3 regions of the Rhizobium sp. NZLR1b genome follow, and region 1 is predicted to be linked to each of the others. Evidence: predicted binding sites of a transcription regulator. Region 1 holds the regulator's gene; each other region holds the start of a gene.
What was found. Region 1 encodes PhoB, which activates phosphate uptake and scavenging genes when phosphate is short. Its sites were predicted from a motif close to TGTCATNNANCTGTCAT; they were not measured.

Region 1 (8,052 bases):
AGGAGACGCGGGTGCGCGTCGACGGCTTCTCGAAGATCATCGCCAGCATCTTGCCGGCGAGCGGCTTGTCGCCCGTGCCGGCCTTGAAGGCCTGCTTGCGGGCGAGCGCATCGTTCATGATGGTTCTGAGATCGGCTGAGGTGACCGCGGAAAGATCGAGGAAATGTTTGGGAGCCATGTTCTTACCTGTGCTGCGCCCGAAGGCGGCAATCTCTTCAAGCCGTTTTCTTGACCTTCGCGGCGCGAATGCTCTCGGCGGCGCGCTCGATGCGGTCAAGGCCCTCTCGGGCTTCCTCGGCGGTGACGACGAGGGGCGGAAGAAGGCGGATGACGTTATCGCCGGCGGGTATGCCGAGCAGATGGGCGGCGCGGATCGCCTGCAGCAATTCGGCCGAGGGAATAGCAGCCTTGATGCCGAGCAACAGCCCCTCGCCTCTGATATCCTCGATCACATCGGGATAGCGATCCTTCAGCGAGGCGAGGCCCTGGCGGAAGACGAGTGCTACGTCGCGCACCTGCTGGAGGAAGCCATCGGCGAGGATGATGTCGAGCACGGCGCTGCCGACGGCCATGGCGAGCGGATTGCCGCCATAGGTCGAGCCATGCGTGCCGGCCTTCATGCCGGAGGCGGCCTCTGAAGTAGCAAGGCAGGCGCCGAGCGGGAACCCACCGCCGATGCCCTTGGCAACCGCCATGATGTCGGGCGTGACGCCCGACCATTCATGGGCAAAGAACCTGCCGGTGCGGCCAACGCCGGTCTGGACCTCGTCGAGGATCAACAGCAGGCCGTTTTCGTCGCAAATCTGGCGAAGCGCCTTCATGAATTCGGGGGTGGCAGGACGCACGCCGCCCTCGCCCTGCACCGGCTCGATGAGGATTGCCGCCGTCGCATCGGTGATCGCGGCGCGGACCGCTTCGATGTCGCCGAACGCCACCTGATCGAAACCCGGCGCCTTGGGGCCGAAGCCTTCGAGATATTTCTCCTGGCCACCGGCGGCGATTGTCGCGAGCGTCCGCCCATGGAAGGCGCCCTCGAAGGTGATGATATGGAAGCGCTCGGGATGGCCGTTGGAAAACTGATAACGGCGCGCCGTCTTGATCGCGCATTCGAGCGCTTCAGCACCCGAATTGGTGAAGAACACCTTGTCGGCGAAGGTGGCGTCGGTCAGCCGTTTGGCCAAACGCTCCTGGCCGGGGATCTCATAGATGTTGGAGAGGTGCCAGACCTTGTCGGCCTGCTCCTTCAGCGCGCCGACCACATGCGGATTGCCGTGGCCGACCGAGGTGACGGCAACACCGGCGCCGAAATCGAGATAACGTTCGCCGCTTTCGGTGATCAGCCACACGCCCTCGCCTCGCTCGAACCGCAGCGGGGCACGAGAGTAGGTGTCATAAAGCGGCGCGGCTTCAGCCATGGCGCGGTCTCCCGATCAGAGTTATCAAGCAACGGACTCCGGCTAAGAAAACCAGGCCCGAAAAATTAAAAATGCCGCCTTGCGGCGGCCAGCGGTACTATTTCCTTTTCGCGCTGCAATGTCAACAAAACTGCGCCCTTAGCGCATGCAGCAAGGTTGTACAGCGGTGTTTTCGACCTTCAACAGGCTTTATTGCAGAAATGACACGCTGGGGCAGCAAGTTGGGGAAAACTCCGAATTCGATTCATCCGGATTCATGCGACTCTTGTCACGGAGTCACGCTCACACTAGGTTAAAGTTCAATTACTAGACTGCATGCGGCGGAACTAGTCACCAAAATTGATCAAGCGTTTCTTGTTTCGGAGCTTCCGAGGCAACGGTGAGGGATTCTGCCATCACCAACGCAGAAGGTGGAGACAGGGCATGAACTGGACAGACGAGCGGGTCGAGAAACTCAAGAAGCTTTGGGCCGAAGGACTGAGCGCCAGCCAGATCGCGGCGCAACTTGGCGGTGTCAGCAGAAACGCTGTAATCGGCAAGGTGCACCGCCTGAGCCTTCCGGGCCGCGCCAAGGCCGGCGGCACGGCCGCCACGGCCCGAACGCCGAAACGCAATACATCGGCGCCGCGCGCGCCGAACTTCGCCTCTCGGATCACCACCCGCACCGTTACCCGCCAGCAGGGCGCAACGATGCTGAAGGAAGAGATCGAGATCGAAACGGTCGAGGAAATGGAATACGTGCCGAAAGGCAGCGTGGTCGTGCCGATCTCCCGCCGCCTCGGCCTGACGGAACTGACCGAACGCACTTGCAAGTGGCCGGTCGGCGATCCGCTGAAGGATGACTTCCACTTCTGCGGCTGCGAGTCCCCCGACAATTCACCCTATTGCGGCTATCACCAGAAACTCGCCTACCAGCCCGTCAACGAACGCCGCCGGGCGGCAGCGCGGGCGAGCTGAACGGGTGACATTGTCGACATGCAAAAACGGGCTGGAAGGCCCGTTTTTTTATGTGAGTACGTTGGGTGTGGCTGCCCCTCATCCGCCTGCCGGCACCGGGGTCGAGACGAGTGGCTCGACCCCGGTCGGGTTAGGGTGAGGGGCAGAGCTTGCTCGACTTTATCGGAAACCCCTCAGGCTTCCATCGAATAGCCGGCGCCGCGGACGGTGCGGATGACGTCTTGCATGTTGGAGAAGTTCAGCGCCTTGCGCAGGCGGCCGACATGGACGTCGACGGTGCGTTCGTCGACATAGATATCGTGGCCCCAGACGCCGTCGAGAAGCTGCGAGCGGGAGAAGACCCGGCTCGGCGACGACATCAGGAATTCCAGCAGGCGGAATTCGGTGGGGCCGAGGCGGACTTCGCGGCTTTTGCGATGGACGCGATGGGTTTCGCGGTCGAGTTCGATATCGCCGCATTTCAGCACCGTCGACAGCACCTCGGGACGGGCGCGGCGTAGCATCGCCTTGACGCGGGCAACGAGCTCCGGGGTCGAGAACGGCTTGACGACGTAATCGTCGGCCCCGGTCGACAGTCCGCGGACGCGCTCGCTCTCTTCGCCGCGCGCCGTCAGCATGATGATCGGCAGACGTTCGGTTTCCGGCCGCATGCGCAGGCGCCGGCAGAGTTCGATGCCGGAGACGCCGGGCAGCATCCAATCGAGGATGAGCAGGTCGGGCGTGCGCTCCTGAAGCCTGATTTCGGCTTCGTCGCCACGAAGGATAGTATCGACCTCGAAGCCTTCCGCTTCGAGATTGTAGCGAAGAAGCACGCTCAAGGCTTCCTCGTCTTCAACAACTGCAACTCTCGGGATCATGCCTGTCGGTCTCCTCGCGCATGTTCCTTAAACCGGGGTGATTTAAGCAATGCATCCTGCGCAAATTCAGAAAGGTGGCTGCGACCTCTTTGCGCGCCCGGATGGGCGCGCACGCAACGGCTAGTATGGGCTTTATTCCGTGACCGCGCCGACGGTGTTGGCGCTGTCGTCTTTCGGACGGTCACCTTCCGGCTGTGCGCCGGTCGCCATGTAGTAGATCGTCTCGGCGATGTTGGTGGCGTGGTCGCCGATGCGCTCGATGTTCTTGGCGCAGAAGAGCAGATGCGTGCAGCTGGTGATGTTGCGCGGATCTTCCATCATGTAGGTCAGCAGCTCGCGGAACAGCGAGGTGTACATCGCGTCGATCTCGTTGTCGCGTTCACGGATCGCATTGGCCTTGTCGGCGGAGCGCGTCGTGTAGACGTCGAGCACTTCCTTGAGCTGGACGAGCGCCAGCTCGGACAGATGCTCGAGACCGCGGGCGAGCTTGCGCGGAACGCCGGTGCTCTGCACGGCGATGACGCGCTTGGCGGTGTTCTTGCCGAGGTCGCCGACGCGTTCGAGATCGGCGGCGATGCGGATCGAACCCATGATTTCGCGCAGGTCCGAGGCCATCGGTTGACGGCGGGCGATGGTAACGATCGCCTTGTCGCCGATTTCTCGCTCGGCGTGATCGAGGATCACATCGTCGGAGATGACCTTCTGCGCCAGCGCGGTATCGCCGTTGACGAGCGCCCGGACGGCCTCGCTGACCATCTGCTCGGCCAGGCCGCCCATTTCGGAAATCCGCCTGGACAGGAACTTCAGATCATCATCATAGGCAGAAAAAATATGTGTCGATGCCATGGGGCTTTATCCTCGAATAACGGGAAGGCTTGGTGTCGCCAAAATCAACCGAAGCGACCCATGATGTAGTCCTGGGTGCGCGGATCGTCGGGATTGGTGAACATCTTGTCGGTGTCGTTCTCCTCGACGAGATTGCCGAGGTGGAACATGGCGGTGCGCTGCGAGACGCGCGCGGCCTGCTGCATGGAGTGGGTGACGATGACGATCGTGTAGTTCTCGCGCAGTTCGTGGATCAGTTCCTCGACCTTGGCGGTGGCGATCGGGTCGAGCGCCGAGCAGGGCTCGTCCATCAGGATGACTTCAGGGCTGACGGCGACGGCGCGGGCAATGCAGAGGCGCTGCTGCTGACCGCCGGACAGGCCGGTGCCGGATTCATGCACGCGGTCCTTGACCTCGTTCCAGAGGCCGGCACGCTGCAGGCTGGTCTCGACGATCTGGTCGAGATCGGCCTTCGACTTGGCAAGGCCATGGATGCGCGGGCCGTAGGAGACGTTTTCATAGATCGTCTTCGGGAACGGGTTCGGCTTCTGGAAGACCATGCCGACGCGGGCGCGAAGTTCGACGACGTCGATATCGGGATCATAGATATCGTCGGTATCAAGCGTGATCTTGCCGGTGACCCGGCAGCCGTCGATCGTGTCGTTCATGCGGTTTAGGCTCCGCAGGAAGGTCGACTTGCCGCAGCCGGACGGGCCGATCAGCGCGGTTACGGTGTTTTCGCGGATGTTCAGGTTCACATCGAAAAGCGCGCGCTTCTCGCCATAGTAAACCGAGACATCCTTGCCGATCATCTTATAAGGGACGTTGCTCATCTTCTGATCCAGCGCTTTTTCAACTGCAGCTTCCGTCAACATGTTCATGATGTGTAACTCCGTTTACCAGCGGCGCTCGAAGCGACGACGCAAGAGGATGGCGCCCATGTTCATGACGATCAGGAACAGGAGCAGGACGATGATGGCACCCGAAGTCCGCTCGACGAAGGCACGTTCGGCCTCGTTGGCCCACATATAGACCTGCACGGGCAGAGCCGTCGAGGGATCGAGCGGCGTCGTCGGCGCGTTGGCGACGAAGGCGACCATGCCGATCAGCAGCAGCGGCGCGGTTTCGCCGAGCGCATGCGCCAGGCCGATGATCGTGCCGGTGAGGATGCCGGGCATGGCGAGCGGCAGAACATGGTGGAACACCATCTGCATCTTCGAGGCGCCGAGGCCGAGGGCTGCAGCGCGGATCGACGGCGGCACGGCGCGCAGTGCGGCGCGCGTCGCAATGATGATCGTCGGCAGGGTCATCAACGTCAGCACCAGGCCGCCAACCAGCGAAGCCGAACGCGGCAGGCCGACGAAGTTGATGAAGACGGAAAGGCCGAGCAGACCGTAGACGATCGAGGGCACGGCGGCGAGGTTGTTGATGTTGACCTCGATCAGATCGGTCAGCTTGTTCTTCGGCGCAAACTCCTCGAGATAGATCGAGGCGGCAACGCCGATCGGCAGAGCGAGCACCAGCACGATCAGCATCAGGTAGAGCGAGCCGATGAGGGCGACGCCAAGGCCTGCGGCCTCCGGACGGCTGGAATTGCCGTTGACGAAGAGGCCGGTGTTGAACTGCTTGTGGAGAGCGCCGCTCGCCTTCAGCTCGTTCATCCAGCCAACCTGCTTGTCGTTGACCTTGCGGTTCTTCTCATCGACCGACAGGTCGATCTGGCCCTTGTTGGCGCTGTCGACATTGGCGTCGGCAAGCACGGTGACATTGACCGTCTTGCCGATGATCGACGGGTCGGCGACGACCATGTCGCGCAGTTGGACCGGCGCACCCTTGGAGAGCATGGCGGATGCATCGCGCACGTCGGGACGGCTTGCGGCATTGACGTTCAGCTGCTTGACGATCGCGTCGCGCAGGAGAACCGGGTAGTTGGCGGCGATCAGCACCGAAGCATCGGTCGCACGCTTATTGCTGGGGTCGATCGTCTTCTCGGAAAATTCGATCGGCAGGGTGATCGCCGTCTGCTGAAAGGCGGTGTAGCCTTTGCCGATCACCGTCCACAGCAGGATGAACAGGAAGATGAGGCCGAAGGAGATGGCGGCGATGCCATAGGCCTGGAACCGGCGTTCGGCGGCGTAGCGGCGCTTGATGCCGATATCGCGGCGCGTGGGCGCCTTGGAAACGGTTATCCCGGCGGGAGAAACAATATCCGTCATTCGTACTGCTCCCGGTATTTGCGCACGATGTAGAGCGCGTAGATATTGAGGCAAAGCGTGATGCAGAACAGCGTGATGCCAAGGGCGAAGGCAACCAGCGTCTGCGGCGAGGTGAACTCGAGGTCGCCGGTGAGCTGATTGACGATCTTGACGGTCACCGTCGTCATCGGCTCGAAGGGGTTGATCTGGATGCGGGCGGCGACACCGGCGGCCAGCACGACGATCATAGTTTCACCGATGGCGCGCGAGGCGGTCATCAGCAAGGCGCCGACGATGCCGGGAAGGGCTGCGGGCAAGACCACTTTCTTGATGGTTTCGGAGCGTGTGGCGCCAAGACCGAGCGAACCGTCACGCAGCGTCCGCGGCACGGCGGTGATGATATCGTCCGACAGCGAGGAGACGTAGGGGATCAGCATGATGCCCATGACGATGCCGGCGGTCAGAACGCTCTGCGCCTGAATGAAGTTGGTGTAGTTGCCGGAGAGCAGGCCGCTGATCTGAGCCGAGAAATCGCGCAGGAACGGGCCGACGGTGACGAGCGCAAAGAAGCCGTAAACGATCGTCGGAATGCCGGCGAGCACTTCGAGCAGCGGCTTAGCGATCCCGCGCAGCTTCGGCGAGGCGTATTCGGCCATGTAGATCGCGGCAAACAGGCCGACCGGTACGGCGACCAGCATGGCGACCATGCCGATATAGAGCGTGCCGAGCAGCAGCGGGATAAGGCCGAACTGACCGAAGGACGAGCTGCCGGCGCCGGCAAAACGCGGGTCCCAGACGGTGCCGAAGAAGAAATCGGCGGCGGGAACGGCGGCAAAGAAGCGGGCGGCTTCCGACAGCATCGAGAATACGATGCCGATCGTCGTCAGGATAGCAATCGAAGAGGCGAGTAGCAGGCCCCAGAGCATGAAACGCTCAACCCGATTGCGGGCGCGGAAGCGCGGGGCGATGGCGCGCAGCGCATAGAAGGCGCCGGCAATGGCGAGGATGAAGACGACCGCCGTCATGGCGAGGCGGCTCGTCATGCTCTTGGCGTTGAGCGTCTTGGCTGCGTCGAGCATGTAAGGCAGCGGCTGGCCGGCAAGCGGCACACCCTTTTCGCTGAGCTTGGCCTGCAGGGCGGCCGGATCGCCGGCGACCGCTGCGGTTTCATCCGAGGTCAGCATCGTCAGGCCACGGGCGACCGTCGCCACCATGGAATAGCCAAGATCCTGCTCGACGGCGGCTTGAGCCTTGACATCGGCGGGGAAGTGGCTGCGAACCGAGGACTGGATGATGCCGGGGCTGACCGAGAGCCAGACGCAGAGCGCGAGGAGAGCAGGGAGAACCGCCCAGATCGCCGCATAGGCGCCGTAATAGACCGGCCGTGAATGCAATGCGGAGGACCGGCCCCCGGCAAGTGCCGTGGCCCGACTGCGCGCGACCAGATAGGCGGCGGCACCGATCACCACAAGGCACAGAAGTATGACGGATGTGCTCATTCGTTACGTCCCCAGGCCATAGCCCCAAAAAGCCCAATCATGCGGAATGAATTCAACCCTGCAGCGGAAATGTCGGCGCGCCCAGGGTTTAAGGCAATGCCGGCGCGGGCCTTTAGAGCGCCGCGCCGGCAAAGTCATTACATAGCCTTGCCGGCTTCGACTTCCTTGCGGATCGCATCACGCTCGGCATCCGGAGCGGCAACCAGGCCGTATTCGACGAGCGGGCTGTCGGGGCCGATCATCTGGTCGGATACGAAGAAGTTGACGTATTCCTTCAGGCCCGGAACGGCGCCGAGATGTGCCT
Region 2 (8,052 bases), on a different contig from region 1:
CACGCCCAGGAAGGCGGCGCCATGCCGCCGGCCGCCGTCAGCGTGCTGACGCTGAACGCGCGTCCGGTTCCCGTTGTCAGCGAATTGCCCGGCCGCATCGCCGCGACGCGTGTTTCGGAGGTGAGGGCCCGGGTTTCCGGCATCCTGCAGGAACGGGTGTTCGAGCAGGGCAGTCTCGTTCATCAGGGCGACGTGCTCTATCGGATCGATCCGGCCCTGTTCCGGGTCCGCGTCGCCAGCGCCGAAGCCAGCCTCGAGCGCGCCAGGGCGACGCAGCTGAATGCCCGGCAGCAGCTGGATCGGCAGAAGTCGCTGCGCGACCGCGATGTCGCAAGCGGGGTCGAATATGATGCGGCGGCTGTCGCCCTTGCCCAGGCCGACGCCGATGTCGCGCTGGCGCAGGCAGCACTCGACGAAGCGAAGATCAATCTCGGCTATACCGAAATCCGGGCACCGATCTCAGGCATCATCGGCGCCGCACTGGTGACCGAAGGCGCGTTGGTGACGGCAGATGCCGGCGATGCGCTGGCGATGATCCAGCAGATCGACCCCGTCTATGCCGACTTCACGCAATCCTCCGGCGACTTGCTGGCGCTGAAGCGGGCGGTCGAGAATGGCAACCTCGCCTCGACGGAACAAGGCAAAGCCGACATCAAACTCGTCTTCGACGACGGCACGGTCTACGCCCAGGCCGGAAAACTGCTGTTCCGCAGCGCCAGCGTCGATGCGACGACGGGCCAGGTTACCCTGCGCGGCGAATTCCCCAATCCCAACGGCGATCTGCTGCCGGGTCTTTACGTCAGGGTCCGCATCGAGCAGGCCGTCCGCGAGAAGGCGATCCTCATCCCGCAACGCGCCGTCATCCGTGCGGCCGATGGCAAGGCGCAGGTCTATGTCGTAGAGGACGGAGACGTGGCGCAGCCGCGCGACGTCGAGCTCGGTCAATCCTCCGGCAATGAATGGGTGGTCGAAAGCGGCCTGTCTGCTGGCGAACGCCTGGTCGTCGACGGCGTGCAGAAACTGCAGCCGGGCGCCAAGGTCGCGCCGGAAGCGTGGCGGGATGGCGAAGTCGCGTCCGGCGACGCCAAGAAGCCGGAGTAAGATCAATGGCACGTTTCTTTATCGATCGCCCGATCCTGGCATGGGTCTTTGCGATCTTCATCTCCATCGCCGGCCTGATCGCGCTGCCGTTCCTCCCGGTCGCACAATATCCGAAGGTCGCGCCGCCGCAGCTCAGCATTACTACCAGCTATCCCGGCGCATCGCCGCAGGACATCTATCAGGGCGTCACCCGGCAGATCGAGGAAGAGCTGAACGGGGTCGAGCACCTTGCCTATTTCGAATCGACCTCCGACACCTCGGGCGCGATGACGATCACCGCGACGTTTGCGGCGGGCACCGATATCGACCAGGCCTCCGTCGACGTTCAGAATGCCATCCGCCGCGTCGAGCCGCGGCTGCCGCAATCCGTCAAGGATCAGGGCGTCACAGTCGAGGAGGCGTCGTCCGGCTTCCTGATGTTCATCTCGCTGACCTCGACCGACGGCAAGACCGATGAGGTGGCGCTCGGCGACTATCTCAACCGGAACGTCATCGGCGAGCTACGCCGTCTCGACGGCGTCGGCCGGGCGCAGCTGTTTGCCTCGCAGCGGGCGATGCGCATCTGGATCGATCCCGACAAGATGGTCGGCTTGAACCTCACCGCCTCCGACATCAGCGGGGCGATCTCGGCGCAGAATGCCCAAGTTGCGGCGGGCCAGATCGGCGCCGCACCCAATCCGATCTCGCAAGACCTGACGGCGACGGTACTGGTGAAGGGTCAGCTGACCGACAGCAAGGAATTCGGGAACATCGTGCTGCGCGCCAATGCCGACGGGTCGAACGTCCGGCTGCGCGACGTCGCGCGGATCGAAGAGGGCAGCGAGAGCTACAGCTTCTCCACCCGGCTGAACGGGCAACCGAGCGCTGCCATCGCCATCCAGCTGTCGTCGACGGGCAACGCCGTCAACACGTCCAATCTGGTCAAGGCGAAGATGGAGGAGCTGTCGCGTTTCTTCCCGGCGGGCGTCGAATATTCCGTTCCCTACGACACCAGCCCGTTCGTCTCGGCATCGATCGAGAAGGTGGCGCATACGCTCGCAGAAGCCGTTGCCCTCGTCTTTATCGTCATGCTCGTCTTCCTGCAAAGCTTCCGCTACACCATCATTCCGACGCTCGTCGTGCCGGTCGCGCTGCTCGGGACGCTGGCGGTGATGTTTGCCGCCGGCTTCTCGATCAACGTGTTGACGATGTTTGCGATGGTGCTTGCCATCGGCATCCTCGTCGATGACGCCATCGTCGTGGTCGAGAACGTCGAGCGTCTGATGGCGGTGGAAGGCCTGTCGCCGAAGGAGGCGACCAAAAAGGCGATGCGGCAGATCACCGGCGCAATCCTCGGCATCACGCTGGTGCTCTCCTGCGTCTTCGTGCCGATGGCGTTCTTCCCGGGTTCGACAGGCATCATTTACCGCCAGTTCAGCCTGACCATGGTCGTCTCGATCCTGTTTTCGGCCTTCCTGGCGCTGTCGCTGACGCCGGCGCTCTGCGCGACTTTCCTGAAGCCGATCAAGGGCCATCACGAGAAGAAGGGCATCGCCGGCTGGTTCAACCGAAAGTTCGAACGGCTGACCGGCAGGTACGCCCGCGCCGTCGAGGGACTGGCCAAGCGCTCCTGGCGGGTCATGGCGGTCTATGTCGCGGTCGTCGTCGGTCTCGGCTATCTCTTCGTCAACCTGCCGAGCAGTTTCGTGCCGGACGAGGACCAGGGCTTCCTGATCGTCGACGTGCAGGGGCCGCCCGAGGCGAGCCGTAACCGCACGGTCGCCTCGCTCGAAAGCATCGAGGCGATCTTCAAGAAGGAGCCGGCGGTTGCCAACGTCGTGGCGATCCAGGGCTTCAGCTTTTCGGGGCAGGGGCCGAATGCCGCCCTGGTGTTCGTTACCCTGAAGGACTGGGCCGAGCGTGGCGCGGGCAATTCGGTGCAGGAGATCTCCAACCGCGTCAATATGCAGCTGTTTGCGTTGAAGGATGCGACTTCCTTCGCATTGTCGCCGCCGCCGATCGAAGGCTTCGGCACGACCAACGGTTTCACCTTCCGCCTTCAGGATCGCGGGGCAAAGGGCCAGGCGGCACTGACCGAGGCGGCAGGAATGCTGCTCGGCAAGGCATCTGAGAACCCTATCATCGCCGGTATCCGGCCGGAGGGCATGCCTGATTCGGCTCAGCTGGTGCTCGTCATCGATCGCGAAAAGGCCAATACCTTCGGCGTCGCCTTCGCCGACATCAACAGCACGATCACCGCCAATCTCGGTTCGAGCTACGTCAACGACTTCCCGAATTCCGGCCGCATGCAGCGCGTCATCGTGCAGGCACAGGACAAGAGCAGGCTTCAGGCCGAAGACCTGATGAAACTCAACGTCCGCAATGCGAGCGGCGGCATGGTGCCGCTCTCATCCTTCGCGGTCGCCGAGTGGCAGAAGGGGCCGGCGCAGATCGTCGGTTACAACGGCTATCCCTCTGTTCGCATTTCGGGCGCTCCGGCGCCGGGATATTCATCGGGCGCGGCGATTACCGAAATGGAACGGCTGGCCTCCGAGCTTCCCGACGGCTTCGGCTTCGAATGGACCGGCCAGTCGCTGGAGGAGCTCAAATCGGGATCGCAGGCGCCGTTCCTGTTCGGTCTCAGCATCCTTTTCGTCTTCCTGCTGCTATCGGGGCTATACGAGAGCTGGTCGATCCCGTTGTCGGTGATGCTGGTCGTGCCGCTTGGGGTCATCGGCTGCGTGCTCGCGGTAATGAGCCGCGACATGTCCAACGACATCTACTTCAAGGTCGGCCTGATCGCGATCATCGGTCTGTCGGCGAAGAACGCCATCCTGATCGTCGAATTCGCCAAGGACGGCTTTGCCGAGGGAAAATCGCTGATGGATGCCGCGATCGAAGGCGCTCGGCTGCGCTTCCGGCCGATCATCATGACCTCGCTCGCCTTTACATTGGGCGTGGTGCCGCTGGCAATCGCCACCGGCCCAAGTGCGGCCAGCCAGAATGCGATCGGCACCGGCGTGCTGGGCGGCATGGTCTCGGCGACGGTGCTGGCGATCTTCTTCGTTCCCGTCTTCTTCGTCTTCGTGCTGCGTCTCTTGAGGATGAAGCGGCCGGAGACTGTGAACGAGGAGGCACCGGCCGGGCAGGAACCGGCAACGGTGACGTCGCCGACATAGGGTGACCAGTCACCCGAGGTGAAGGTTCACCCGAGGCGACGAATAACCTGAGGTGAGGAGTTGGCGGGTTGCCTTGTGTAATCCGCCAGAAACCTATCCACCGGGCTTCGGCGTGATCGTCACGTCGGCGCCATAGGCATCGCGCAGTTCACTTTCCTGTCCCGGCTGCCGGTCGGCCGCCTGGTGCAGCAGGGTCGACACGTATCCTTGCGAGCGCGTCCCCTCGATCAACGTGATATCGGCATTTCCAGGATTGTCGGAACGCTCGAACCATTCGACGGGGCGGTGCAGAAAATTCATTTCGACCGCCCGGTTGGTGACGCCATGGCCGACGATCACGACGTTGTGGCTGCTATTTTCAGCGTCGCGCATGACGGTCTGAAGGAAAAGGCGGACACGCTGGGCCACATCCGCCCGGCTCTCGCCATCTGGCGGCCGCGCGTAGAACTTGCCGCTGTTGCTGCGCAGTCTCGCCCATTTTTCGAATTCCTCGGGAAATTTCTGCTTCTGTTCGGCATGGTCATAGATTTCGGTGAACAGACCGAAATCCTGCTCGCGCAGCAGGTAATCCTCCCGGATTTCGCCGACATAGCTTTCCGGCAGGGCTGTAAGCAAGGCATCCTTACTTTGCCGTGTTCTGAGGAATGGCGAGTACCAGATCTGCAGCTTGCGGAAATCCGCGCCCGGCAGTGTCTTCAAATAGGAGGCGATCGCGCCGCCGGCTTCCACCGCCTGGCGGTGACCCCACTCGGTCAGCGGCACATTGTGATCGCCGAATTGCCGATAGGCCTGTTCATTGAGGTTGCCGAGAGATTCGCCGTGGCGAACGAGAAAGAGACGCATCAGCCATCCCGCATTGTCGGATATGAGTCGCCTTCATCATGAACGCGCTCGATGGAGAGGGCAATATTGCCGGCGCGCAGGGCTTTTCCCCAGTCTGTCATCTTCCTGAAACACGAGTCTGGTTTTGGAAGGCTAGATGAAAGATGGGGCATGAGCGACAGCTCGTGATAGACATGATGGAACCCAGACATTTCCGAACGCTCTTCATTTCCGATGTCCATCTCGGCTCGAAGGCCGCGAAGGCCGATTTCCTTTTGGATTTCCTGCGCCACCACGAGGCCGATACGATCGTGCTCGTCGGCGACATCGTCGACGGCTGGCGCCTGAAGCGCAGCTGGTACTGGCCGCAGGTCTGCAACGATGTCGTCCAGAAGCTGCTGCGCAAGGCCCGCAAGGGCACACGCGTCGTCTATATCCCCGGCAATCACGACGAATTCCTGCGCGACTTCCCGGGAATGCATTTCGGCGGCATCGAGGTCGTCGACCGCATGATGCATGATGGCGCCGACGGCAAAAAATACCTGATTTTGCACGGCGACGAGTTCGATGTGGTCGTCCGCAACGCACGCCTGCTCGCCTATCTCGGCGACTGGGCCTACGATACTGCGATCCGCATCAACATCCTCCTGGCGGCAGTGCGCCGACGCCTCGGCATGCCTTACTGGTCGTTCTCGGCCTGGGCGAAGCTGCAGGTCAAGCATGCCGTCAACTTCATCGGTGAGTTCGAGCGCGTCGTGACAGAGGAAGCCCGCAAAAGCGGCGCCGACGGCGTGATCTGCGGACACATCCATCATGCCATCATCCAGGACATGGACGGCATCCGCTACATCAATACGGGCGATTGGGTGGAAAGCTGCACGGCGGTGGCCGAGCACGACGACGGCACGTTCGAACTGATCACCTGGCGGGCGCTTGCCAGCAGTGTGCCGGCGCTTGCCGCCATCGAAATGCATGACCAGGGCGAGTTCGCCCCGCAGGCCGCGTGATTTGGGGGGCGCCTGATTTGAGGGCCGTCTGATTTTTGGGGCCGGCGTATCAGCGCCGCGCGCTCCAGGAGTTTAGCCGTTACCGTCAGGCGACAGGCACTATTTATTTTCTAAAACGTTTCAGTAGGGCTATTTCTCGCAATGGTCGCCTCCAGGGTGGTGTGTTAGGACAACGATCAGTTTCCTTCAGGTCCACCGATGATTCCCGCTCAACATTCCCCGAGTGAGGGAGCGCCTCCGCGCTTCCGGCTGCTCAGCGCGCTTTCCTATTGCGCGCCATTGCTCGTCAACGGCATCGTTCTGCCGTTCTTTCCGATGTGGCTCGCAACCCACAGCTTCAGCGACCACGAGATCGGCGTTATCCTTGCCATACCGATGGTGGTTCGCGTGTTGGTGGCGCCTGTTGTCGCCATGATCGCCGACCGTTTGAAGGAGCGCGCCGACGTGCTGCTCTGGTCGGGCAGCCTGTCGCTGCTGACGGCGATCGCGCTCTTCTGGACGACGACCTTCTGGCCGGTGACGATCGTCTATGCACTGCAGGGCGCCACTTTCGCGCCCTATGTGCCCGTCGTCGAATCGATCGTCATCTCGGGCGTGCGCCGCTGGGGCCTCGATTACGGGTCGATGCGCGTCTGGGGTTCGATTGCCTTCATCGTCTCGACGCTGGTCGGTGGCCAGCTAATCAGCCGGTGGGGCGGCGGGATGGTGCTTGATATCATGGTGTTCGGCTTTGCCATGACCGTGGTCATGGCGATCTTCTGCCCGCGCATCGGGCCGACGCGTCGGCGTGGCCAGCCGATCAACATTCCGGCCGCCACCGGCAGCGGGTTGCGCGAGCCGCACTTGCTGCTGCTGCTGATCGGTGTCGCCATTCAGCAGTCGAGCCATGCGGTGCTCAACGCCTTTTCATCGATCTACTGGCATCATCTCGGCTTTTCCGGCACTGAGGTCGGCCTGCTCTGGAGCGTCGGCGTCGCTTCCGAAGTGACGGTGTTCTTCCTGTCGAAGCGTCTCAACCGGCGCTTCGACGCCTGGACCCTGATCCGCTTCGGCTGCGCGGTCAGCGTCTGCCGCTGGATACTGTTTCCGATGAATACCGGCTTTGCCGGTTTTTTCCTGCTGCAATGTTTCCACGGCTTCACCTATGCCTTCGTGCATACCGGGGTGCAGCGGCGGATCATGGCGACGGTGCAGGAGACGCAGGAATCCTCGGCGCAAGGCGCCTACTTCTTCTATGTCGGCATGGCAATGGCGCTGATGACGCTGGCGTCGGGTTATCTCTATGCCTGGCTCGGCGTCGTCAGCTATTACGTCATGGCGCTCGTCGCGTTCTCCGGTCTCGGCCTCGTCATCTCAGCTTACTACCTTCAGCCCCAAAGCGTGCTTTCAGGCGGAAAGACCAGGGAAGCGGCGTAGCGCAGGCCGGGTTCGCGATCGCGGGCAAGCAGCAGCGGACCGTCGAGATCGACGAAATCGGCATTCTGGGCGAGCAGCACGGCCGGCGCCATGGCAAGCGAGGTGCCGACCATGCAGCCGATCATGATGCTGAAACCGAGCCGTTCTGCCTCGACCTTCATCGCCAGGGCCTCCGTCAGGCCTCCCGTCTTGTCGAGCTTGATGTTAATCGCATCATAGCGGTCTGCAAGGCTTGCGAGATCGCCGGTGTGGTGGACACTTTCGTCGGCGCAGACGAGAAGCGGGCGACGGATTTCGGCAAGCAGAGCGTCGCGGCCGGCCGGCAGCGGCTGCTCGACGAGAGCCACACCCGCTTGCGCCGCGATGTTGAGATGTCGTTCGAGCACGGCTTCCGGCCAGCCTTCATTGGCGTCAAGGATGATGGCGGCATCGGGTGCGGCCGCGCGGACGGCGCGGATACGGCTTTCATCGTCGCCGGTTCCGACCTTGACCTTGAGCAGCGCGCGGCCTGCATGTTCGCGAGCCTTTGCGGCCATCACCTCCGGCTC
Region 3 (8,052 bases), on a different contig from region 1:
ACGTCGGTATAGGGCGGAACCGCATAGATGCGCTTCTCGCGTCCCGCGCCGAAAAGCTGCAGCGCGTCCGACATATGCATCTTCGGATTGTCGAATTTCGGCGTCGGCGACGGGTCCATGACGTAACGGCCGTGTACCTTCACCGGATAGGCATAGGTCTTGGAGATGCGGCCGTTATGGGCGATATCCTCGTAGAGCTTCACATGCATCAGGCCGTATTCCTCGAGAGCATGCATCTTGCGCGTCTCGGTCTCGCGCGGTTCGAGGAAACGCAGCGGCTCGGGGATAGGCACCTGGTAAACGAGCACCTGGCCGGGCCCGAGCTTCTCTTCCGGAATGCGGTGGCGCGTCTGGATGATCGTCGCCTCGCCTGTGCGCGTCGTCACCGCGACATTGGCGACCTTCTGGAAAAAAGCGCGAATGGAAACGGCGTTGGTCGTGTCGTCGGCACCCTGGTCGATGACCTTCAGCACGTCATCCGGTCCGATGATCGAGGCCGTCACCTGCACGCCACCGGTGCCCCAGCCGTAAGGCATCGGCATTTCGCGCGAAGCGAAAGGCACCTGATAGCCGGGAATGGCGATCGCTTTCAGGATGGCGCGGCGGATCATCCGTTTGGTCTGTTCGTCGAGATAGGCGAAGTTGTAGCTGGCCAGATCGCTCATTCGGCGGCCTCCTTCATGTCTTCGCCAGCGTTGCGGGCGGCTTCGAATTCGCGACGCATGCGGCGGACGAGATCGAGTTCGGCCTGGAAGTCCACATAATGCGGAAGCTTCAGGTGCTCGACGAAGCCGGTCGCCTGGACGTTGTCGGAGTGCGAGATGACGAATTCCTCGTCCTGTGCCGGGGCGGTGATATCCTCGCCGAGCTCTTCGGCACGAAGCGCCCTGTCGACCAGCGACATCGCCATCGCCTTGCGCTCGCTCTGGCCGAAGACCAGGCCGTAGCCGCGGGTAAATTGCGGGGGTGCCTTCGCCGAACCCTTGAACTGGTTGACCATCTGGCACTCGGTGATCTGGATCGTGCCCAGCGAGACGGCAAAACCGAGTTCCGGCACGTCGAATTCCACCTCGACCTCGCCGATACGGATCTCGCCGGTGAAGGGGTGGTTGCGGCCGTAGCCGCGCTGGGTGGAATAACCGAGCGCCAGCAGAAAACCTTCGTCGCCGCGGGCGAGCGCCTGCAGGCGCAGATCGCGGGTCATCGGAAATTCCATCGGCTCGCGGGTCAGGTCGCCGATCTCGTGATCCTCAGGCATGTCGCCGTCGGCCTCGATCAGCCCCTCCTCGCCGAGGATCTCGGAGACGCGCATGACGCGGCCGGTCTCGGCTGTGCGCTGGGCAGGCGTCTCGACCGCCTCGTCGGAAAGCAGCGACGGATCGAGCAGCCGGTGGGTATAATCGAAGGTGGGCCCAAGAAGCTGGCCGCCCGGCAGATCCTTGTAGGTCGCCGAGATGCGGCGTTCGATCGTCATATCAGCCGTGTCAAGCGGCTTGGAATAGCCGAAACGCGGCAGCGTCGTGCGGTAGGCGCGCAGCAGGAAGATCGCCTCGATCATGTCGCCGCGCGACTGGCGGACGGCAAGCGCTGCGAGTGTGCGGTCGAAAAGCGAGGCCTCGGCCATCACCCGGTCGACGGCGAGCGCCAGCTGCGCCACGATCTGTTCGATGCCGATCGCGGGCAACGAACGGTCGCCGCGGCGGCGGTCGGCCAGTAGGCGGTGGGCATTGGCGATGGCGGCCTCGCCACCCTTGACGGCAACATACATGAGCTCAGATCTCCGTTGCTGTGATCTTGGTGGTGCGCGGCAGGCAGAGGAAACGCTCGGCCGACGTCAGCACGACGTCGATGCCGCGCGGGAAGAGCGCGCGGTTCTCGGTCCAGAGCCGCAGGAAGGTCTCCGGCAGCCCGACAGGCGCGATTTCCGTCACAGTCTGGATACCGGGCCCCATCAGCGCCAGCCTGCGTCCACCCTCGAGATCGGCGAGCTCGATGACAACAGTCGTCGAGCGGTCGGGATATTCCTGCGTGCCCGATGCAAACAGGCCGAAGGAGCAAAGCGCGGTGCCGGCCTCCGTGAAGGCGAAGCGGGCCTCAGCCTTTTCACCGGTCAGCGGCGCGCCGGTGTGGAAGCCGAGCCACTCCGGCACGGCCGATTTCGCCAGTCCCTGGGACAGCCAGACAGGCGTGTCGTGGTCGCAAAGCGTCAGCGCGATCGTGCCGGCGCCAATACCGAACGGCACAGGCGGCGCGACATCGGGCCGGACGGTCTGGATCGTGCCGGGGCGAGCCATGCCGTCCATCAGCATCTTGAAGACGCTCTGGGCGTGGAAGACCGGGTCGGCAAAGCCACCTGTGAGGGCTTCTGTCTTCAGCCCCATCAGTTGTCTCCCCGCACCATGGTGAAGAAATCGACGCGGGTCGCTGCCGTCTCGTCCGCCTTGCGGCGTTCGGCATCGGCGATCCGTTCGGCGACGGGCAAAAGCAGTGCCTGTTCGACAAAATCCTTCGTCGCCTCCTCCTGCCAGAGCGCGTCGAAGATCGCCGCCAGCCGGGCCTTCTCACGGTCGGTGCCCAGCGCCTGGGCATGGCCGATCGCCCCGGAGACGAGCCGGACCGTGGCCCGGGTCACTGTGACCTCGCCAAGATTGAAGGGAGCGCCGCCGCCGCCGATGCGGCCGCGGACCATCACCAACCCGGTCTCCGGTCCGCGCACCGGATGTGCCGCGGGCTTTTCCGGCAACGCGTTCCAGACCGCCGAGAGTTCGCTCAGTTCCGCGCGCGCCAGCAGATCGGCGGCGCGTTTGCGCCCGGATGCCGTCTGTGGCGTTGCGCCTGTCCTATCCGCTGATATCATTATCGCTTCCTAAAATGTCTATTGATATAGACAACCATACAAGATATACCTACGCTTAAATCGATGTGGTGACAAGCGTGTGACATCGGACGTGGGAACGGGGGCGGAATGCCAGGATTAAAGCAGGTGCAAAGGCAGACTGGTGTGGCGCTCTGGCGCCAGATCGCCGACCGGATCCGTGAGACAATCAGCACGGGTACCTATGACGAGACCGGAATGGTGCCGCCGGAGACGGTCCTGGCGCTGCAATTCGGCGTCAACCGGCATACGGTGCGGAGCGCTTTGGCGGCCTTGGCGCAGGAAGGGATCGTCCGTGCGGTACAAGGTCGCGGCACGCTGATCGAGCGCAAGGAGCGGCTGAATTTCCCGATTACCCGGCGCACGCGATTTACCGCCGGCATCGGCGATCAGGCGCGCGAGATGCGCGGCCTTCTGCTCGACGAGGTGAAGGAGGAGGCCAGCGCCGAGGTCGCCCGCTGGCTGAATATCAAGCCAGGGGGGCAGGTGATCCGGCTGGAAACATTGCGCCATGCCGACAGGCGGCCGGTTTCAAAGGCGACGAGCTGGTTTCCTGCCGGGCGTTTTGCCGGGATCGGCGAGGCCTACCGCAAGCACGAATCGATCACCAAGGCTTTCGCCGAGCTCGGCCTGTCGGACTATGTCCGTGCAACGACCGAGGTGACGGCCGCCCATGCGAATGCAGCCGATATGGCCGACCTCGAACTCACCCCCGGCGCGATCCTGCTGATCGCAAAGGCGATGAACACTGATCTCGATGGCGTGCCGGTGCAATATTCGATCAGCCGGTTCGCAGCCGACCGGGTGCAGTTCACCATCGAGAATTGAGACATGAGGTGCCAGCCGACTCCGGCTGGCACGGACGTCAGAATTCAGTGTGCGCCGGACATATCGCCGAGCACTTCCTTCGACGCGACGGTGGAATCCGCCTTCAGCTTGTAGACCATGGGAACGCCGGTCGCGAGATTGAGGGCAAGCACGCCTTCTTTGCTGAGCTTGTCGAGCACCATGACAAGCGAGCGCAGCGAATTGCCGTGTGCGGCAACCAGCACCTTCTCGCCGTTGAGCACGCGCGGCAGGATTTCTGTGAGGTAGTAGGGCCAGACGCGGGCGCCGGTATCGCGCAGGCTCTCGCCCCCGGGCGGCGGCACGTCATAAGAGCGGCGCCAGATATGCACCTGTTCCTCGCCCCATTTGGCGCGAGCATCGTCTTTGTTGAGACCGGAGAGATCGCCATAGTCGCGCTCGTTCAGCGCCTGGTCGCGGATCGTTGGCAGATCGGGCTGGCCGACCTTGTCGAGGATGAGCTTCAGCGTGTGCTGCGCGCGCACCAACACCGAGGTGTAGGCGACGTCGAATTTGATCCCGTATTCGGCAAGCGCCTTGCCGCCGGCATTGGCCTCCTCGATGCCGAGCGCCGTCAGATCGGGATCCTTCCAGCCGGTGAAGAGATTCTTCAGGTTCCAGTCGCTCTGGCCGTGGCGAACGAGGACGAGGGTACCACTCATGAATTTGCCTCCGCAATATCGTTATGAAGAAGAAAGCCCGAGCACGTCGAGCATGGAATAGAGACCCGGCTTCTTGTCGCGCGCCCAGAGTGCGGCCTTGATGGCGCCGCGCGCAAAGATCGAGCGGTCGGCTGCGCTGTGCGACAGGGTGACGATTTCGCCTTCACCGGCGAACAGCACCGAATGCTCGCCGATGACGGAGCCGCCGCGCAGCGTCGCAAAGCCGATCGTGCCGGCTTGCCGGGCGCCGGTATGGCCGTCGCGCACACGCACGGATTTTGCGGCAAGATCGATGCCGCGCCCCTTTGCTGCGGCCTCGCCGAACAGAAGGGCGGTGCCGGAAGGCGCATCCACCTTGTGCTTGTGGTGCATTTCCAGGATCTCGATATCCCAGTCATCAGGCTCGAGCGCACGCGCGGCCTGCTCGGCGAGCACGCTGAGCAGATTGACCCCGAGGCTCATATTGCCTGATTTGACGATACGGGCATGGCGGGCGGCGGCGGCGATCTTGGCATTGTCTTCAGCCGAACAGCCGGTCGTGCCGACGACATGGACGATGCGGGCCTGAGCGGCGAGGCCGCAGAATTCCGTTGTTGCGGCAGGCGAGGTGAAGTCGAGCACGCCTTCGGCATCCAGAAAGGCATTGAGCGGATCGTCGCCGATAATGACACCGGTCGGGCCGAGACCGGCGATCTCGCCGGCATCCTTGCCGATAAAGGGCGAACCGCTGCGCTCGACTGCGGCATGGAGTGTGGCGCCCTCAATGGAATGGATGAGCCGGATCAGCGTCTGCCCCATGCGCCCGGCTGCGCCAACCACCACCAGTTTCATCGCAGCATCGCTCATGTCAGGCTCACCAGGTCAGTTTGAATCTGAGGCCGAAGGCCTCTGCAGATTGTTGAGGCGAGCGTAAAGACCGTCGCGGACCTTCGCAAGCGTCTCGTGATTGCCTTCCTCGACGACGCGGCCCTGCTGCATGACGACGATCTTGTCGGCGCGCACCACGGTCGAAAGCCGGTGGGCGATGACGACGACGGTACGGCCGGTCATCGCCTCGTCGAGCGCCTTCTGCACGGCCGCTTCGGATTCGGTGTCGAGGGCTGAGGTCGCCTCGTCGAGAAGCAGGATCGGCGCATTGCGCACCAGGGCACGCGCAATCGACAGCCGTTGGCGCTGGCCGCCGGAAAGCGTCACGCCGTTTTCGCCGACCGGCGTCTCGTAACCCTGCGGCTGGGCTGAGATGAAATCATGCGCATAGGCAAGCCGGGCCGCTTCTTCCACCTCGGCATCGGTCGCTTCCGGCCGGCCATAGCGGATATTGTCGCGGATCGTGCCCTCGAACAGGTAGGGCTGCTGCGAGACATAGGCGAGCTGCTGGCGCAGCGACTTCTTGGTGATGTGGGCGATGTCCTGTCCGTCGATCAGGATTTCGCCCTCGCGCGGATCGTAGAAGCGCGGAATGAGGTTGATGACGGTGGATTTGCCGGCCCCCGAAGGGCCGACCAGCGCCGTGGTCGCGCCGCCCTCGGCGATGAAGCTCACACCGCTCAACACGCTCTCACTGCCATAGCCGAAGGAAACGTTGCGGAATTCGATCCTGGCTTGCGTCACCGTCAGCGGCTGGGCATCCGGCAGGTCGCGCTGGCGCGGCTCCATGTCGAGCAATTCATAGATCATCCGCGCATTGACGACGGCACGCTCCATCTGCACCTGCAGGCGGGCAAGCCGGCGGGCCGGGTCATAGGCAAGCAGCAGCGCCGTGACGAAAGAGAAAAAGGCGCCGGGCGGCACATTGTAGTAGATTGAGCGGTAGGCGGCATAGGCCAGCACGCTGGCGACGGCAAAGCCCGCGAAACTTTCTGTCAGCGGAGACGTGCGTTCGGAAAGCCGGGCAATCCGGTTCGCCCTGTTTTCGGCACCCTTGATGAGCTTGGTGACCTTGCGTTCCAGTTCGTCTTCCATCGTGAAGGCTTTCACGATGGCGATGCCCTGGATCGTCTCCTGCATGGCGCCGAGAACGTGGCTGTTCAAATGCACGGCTTCGCGCGTCGCCGAGCGCAGCCGCTTGGAAACATAACGCAGCGCATAAAGCAGCGGCGGGGCCATGATGAACACCGCAAGGCTGAGCAACGGATCCTGGAGGATCATCACGGCCAGCAGCGAAATGAAGGTCAGCAGGTCGCGCACCGTCGAGGTGATCGTCAAGTTGAGCACGTCGCGGATGCCGCTGACGTTCTGGCTCACCTGCGCGGCGATATGGGCAGAGCGGGCCTCGCTGAAGAAGCCGACCGAAAGCGTCATCAGATGCGAATAGAGCCGGCGCTGGTAACGCGCGACGATATCGTTGCCGACTTTGGAAAGCGTCACCGCCTGGCCGTAACTGGCAAAACCGCGCAGCACGAAAGCGATGAAAATCGAAAGACAGATGATCCAGACGACGTCGGCGCGCCGGTTGGCGAAGGCCTCGTCGATGATCGCCCGCATGATCCACGCGGTAAACGCCGTCGAAAGCGCCACCACGATCAAGCAGGCAATCGCAAAGACATAGCCCCAGAGATGATCGCGGCCGTTTTCAGCGATGATGCGCTTCAGGATGCCGGTTACGGTATCGCTGCTGACGCTCTGCGTTCTGCTTTCCGCCGCTTCCAAAAATGAGGTTTCCTGTCTCGGACCAAACGCGGCGCGGGGGCGACGCGTACTTTTGCCGGCTCTATAAAGAGTTGGGACTGGTTTGGCTAGAGCGCCGCGCGTCCGGATAGGACGCGAAAGGGGCGCTCTATTGCTCTGCGCGCCGGGGTCAGCGCCGCCAGCGGCGGCCTTCCGTCGAGACGCCGAAATTCGCCGGCATGCGGGCATAGGAGGAAAGCCCGGCAAGCGCTGCCAGCGGATGCGTCACCACATAGGTCGGGATGGTGCGAAGCAGCGCCGTATGCGGCGCCTTGTCCTCGAAGGCGATGCGGAATTCCGGCCTCTTCAACGCCGGGAGGATCTTCTGTGAGATGCCGCCGGACAGATAGACGCCGCCGCGCGCCATGAAAACCATCGCCATGTCGCCCGCCACCCGGCCGAGATAGGTGGCAAACAGCGAGACGGTCTCAACGGCCGCCTTGTCGCTGCCGGCAAGTGCGTGCGAGGTGATGTCGGCCGGATCCTTCATCGTCGGCTGGATGCCGTCGACCACGCAGATGGCGTGGTAGAGGTTGACGAGGCCGCGCCCGCAGAGGATCTGCTCGGCGGAGACGCGGCCTTCGATCGTCTCGATATGGGGGAAGATTTGATAGTCGCGTTTGCTGCGCGGTCCGAGATCGACATGGCCGCCTTCGCCGGGAACCGGGATCCAGCTGTGTTGGGCATGCACCAGCCCGCCGACGCCGAGACCGGTGCCCGGTCCGAGCACGACGCGGGAGGCGATCAGGTCGCCGGTGGCGTCGCCGATGCGTTCGCGGTTCTCATCCGAAAGGGCGGCGACTGCCAGCGCCTGCGCCTCGAAATCGTTGACGACGAGCACGTCCTCCATGCCGAGGCCCTCGATCATCGTCTTTGGCCGCACCACCCAGTCGCAATTGGTCAGCGGGATCTCGTCGTCGTTGATCGGGCCGGCGACAGCAAGGATCGCCGAACGCGGCTGCACGGCTGTTTTGTCGAGCACGCCTTGCTGGATCGCTTCGT

Region 2: a site for PhoB is predicted at 5,198-5,214, ahead of HJB84_RS23570 (UDP-2,3-diacylglucosamine diphosphatase). Genes of this name have one in related genera too.
Region 3: a site for PhoB is predicted at 2,926-2,942, ahead of phnF (phosphonate metabolism transcriptional regulator PhnF). Genes of this name have one in related genera too.

What each region holds. Positions count from the first base shown of each region.
Region 1 is NZ_JABDWC010000007.1:275,177-283,228, forward strand. Features, by position in the region: gene argF (ornithine carbamoyltransferase) at 1-178, opposite strand, end outside; gene HJB84_RS13520 (aspartate aminotransferase family protein) at 216-1,415, opposite strand; gene HJB84_RS13525 (GcrA family cell cycle regulator) at 1,839-2,372, shown strand; gene phoB (phosphate regulon transcriptional regulator PhoB) at 2,546-3,229, opposite strand; gene phoU (phosphate signaling complex protein PhoU) at 3,362-4,075, opposite strand; gene pstB (phosphate ABC transporter ATP-binding protein PstB) at 4,120-4,935, opposite strand; gene pstA (phosphate ABC transporter permease PstA) at 4,951-6,270, opposite strand; gene pstC (phosphate ABC transporter permease subunit PstC) at 6,267-7,748, opposite strand; gene HJB84_RS13555 (substrate-binding domain-containing protein) at 7,886-8,052, opposite strand, start outside.
Region 2 is NZ_JABDWC010000019.1:9,293-17,344, forward strand. Features, by position in the region: gene HJB84_RS23555 (efflux RND transporter periplasmic adaptor subunit) at 1-1,101, shown strand, start outside; gene HJB84_RS23560 (efflux RND transporter permease subunit) at 1,107-4,259, shown strand; gene HJB84_RS23565 (histidine phosphatase family protein) at 4,353-5,102, opposite strand; gene HJB84_RS23570 (UDP-2,3-diacylglucosamine diphosphatase) at 5,246-6,088, shown strand; gene HJB84_RS23575 (MFS transporter) at 6,287-7,504, shown strand; gene dgcA (N-acetyl-D-Glu racemase DgcA) at 7,456-8,052, opposite strand, start outside.
Region 3 is NZ_JABDWC010000011.1:117,799-125,850, forward strand. Features, by position in the region: gene HJB84_RS17655 (alpha-D-ribose 1-methylphosphonate 5-phosphate C-P-lyase PhnJ) at 1-665, opposite strand, end outside; gene HJB84_RS17660 (carbon-phosphorus lyase complex subunit PhnI) at 662-1,768, opposite strand; gene phnH (phosphonate C-P lyase system protein PhnH) at 1,773-2,381, opposite strand; gene phnG (phosphonate C-P lyase system protein PhnG) at 2,381-2,857, opposite strand; gene phnF (phosphonate metabolism transcriptional regulator PhnF) at 2,966-3,703, shown strand; gene HJB84_RS17680 (2,3-bisphosphoglycerate-dependent phosphoglycerate mutase) at 3,748-4,383, opposite strand; gene dapB (4-hydroxy-tetrahydrodipicolinate reductase) at 4,405-5,229, opposite strand; gene HJB84_RS17690 (ABC transporter ATP-binding protein) at 5,245-7,032, opposite strand; gene HJB84_RS17695 (glucokinase) at 7,181-8,052, opposite strand, start outside.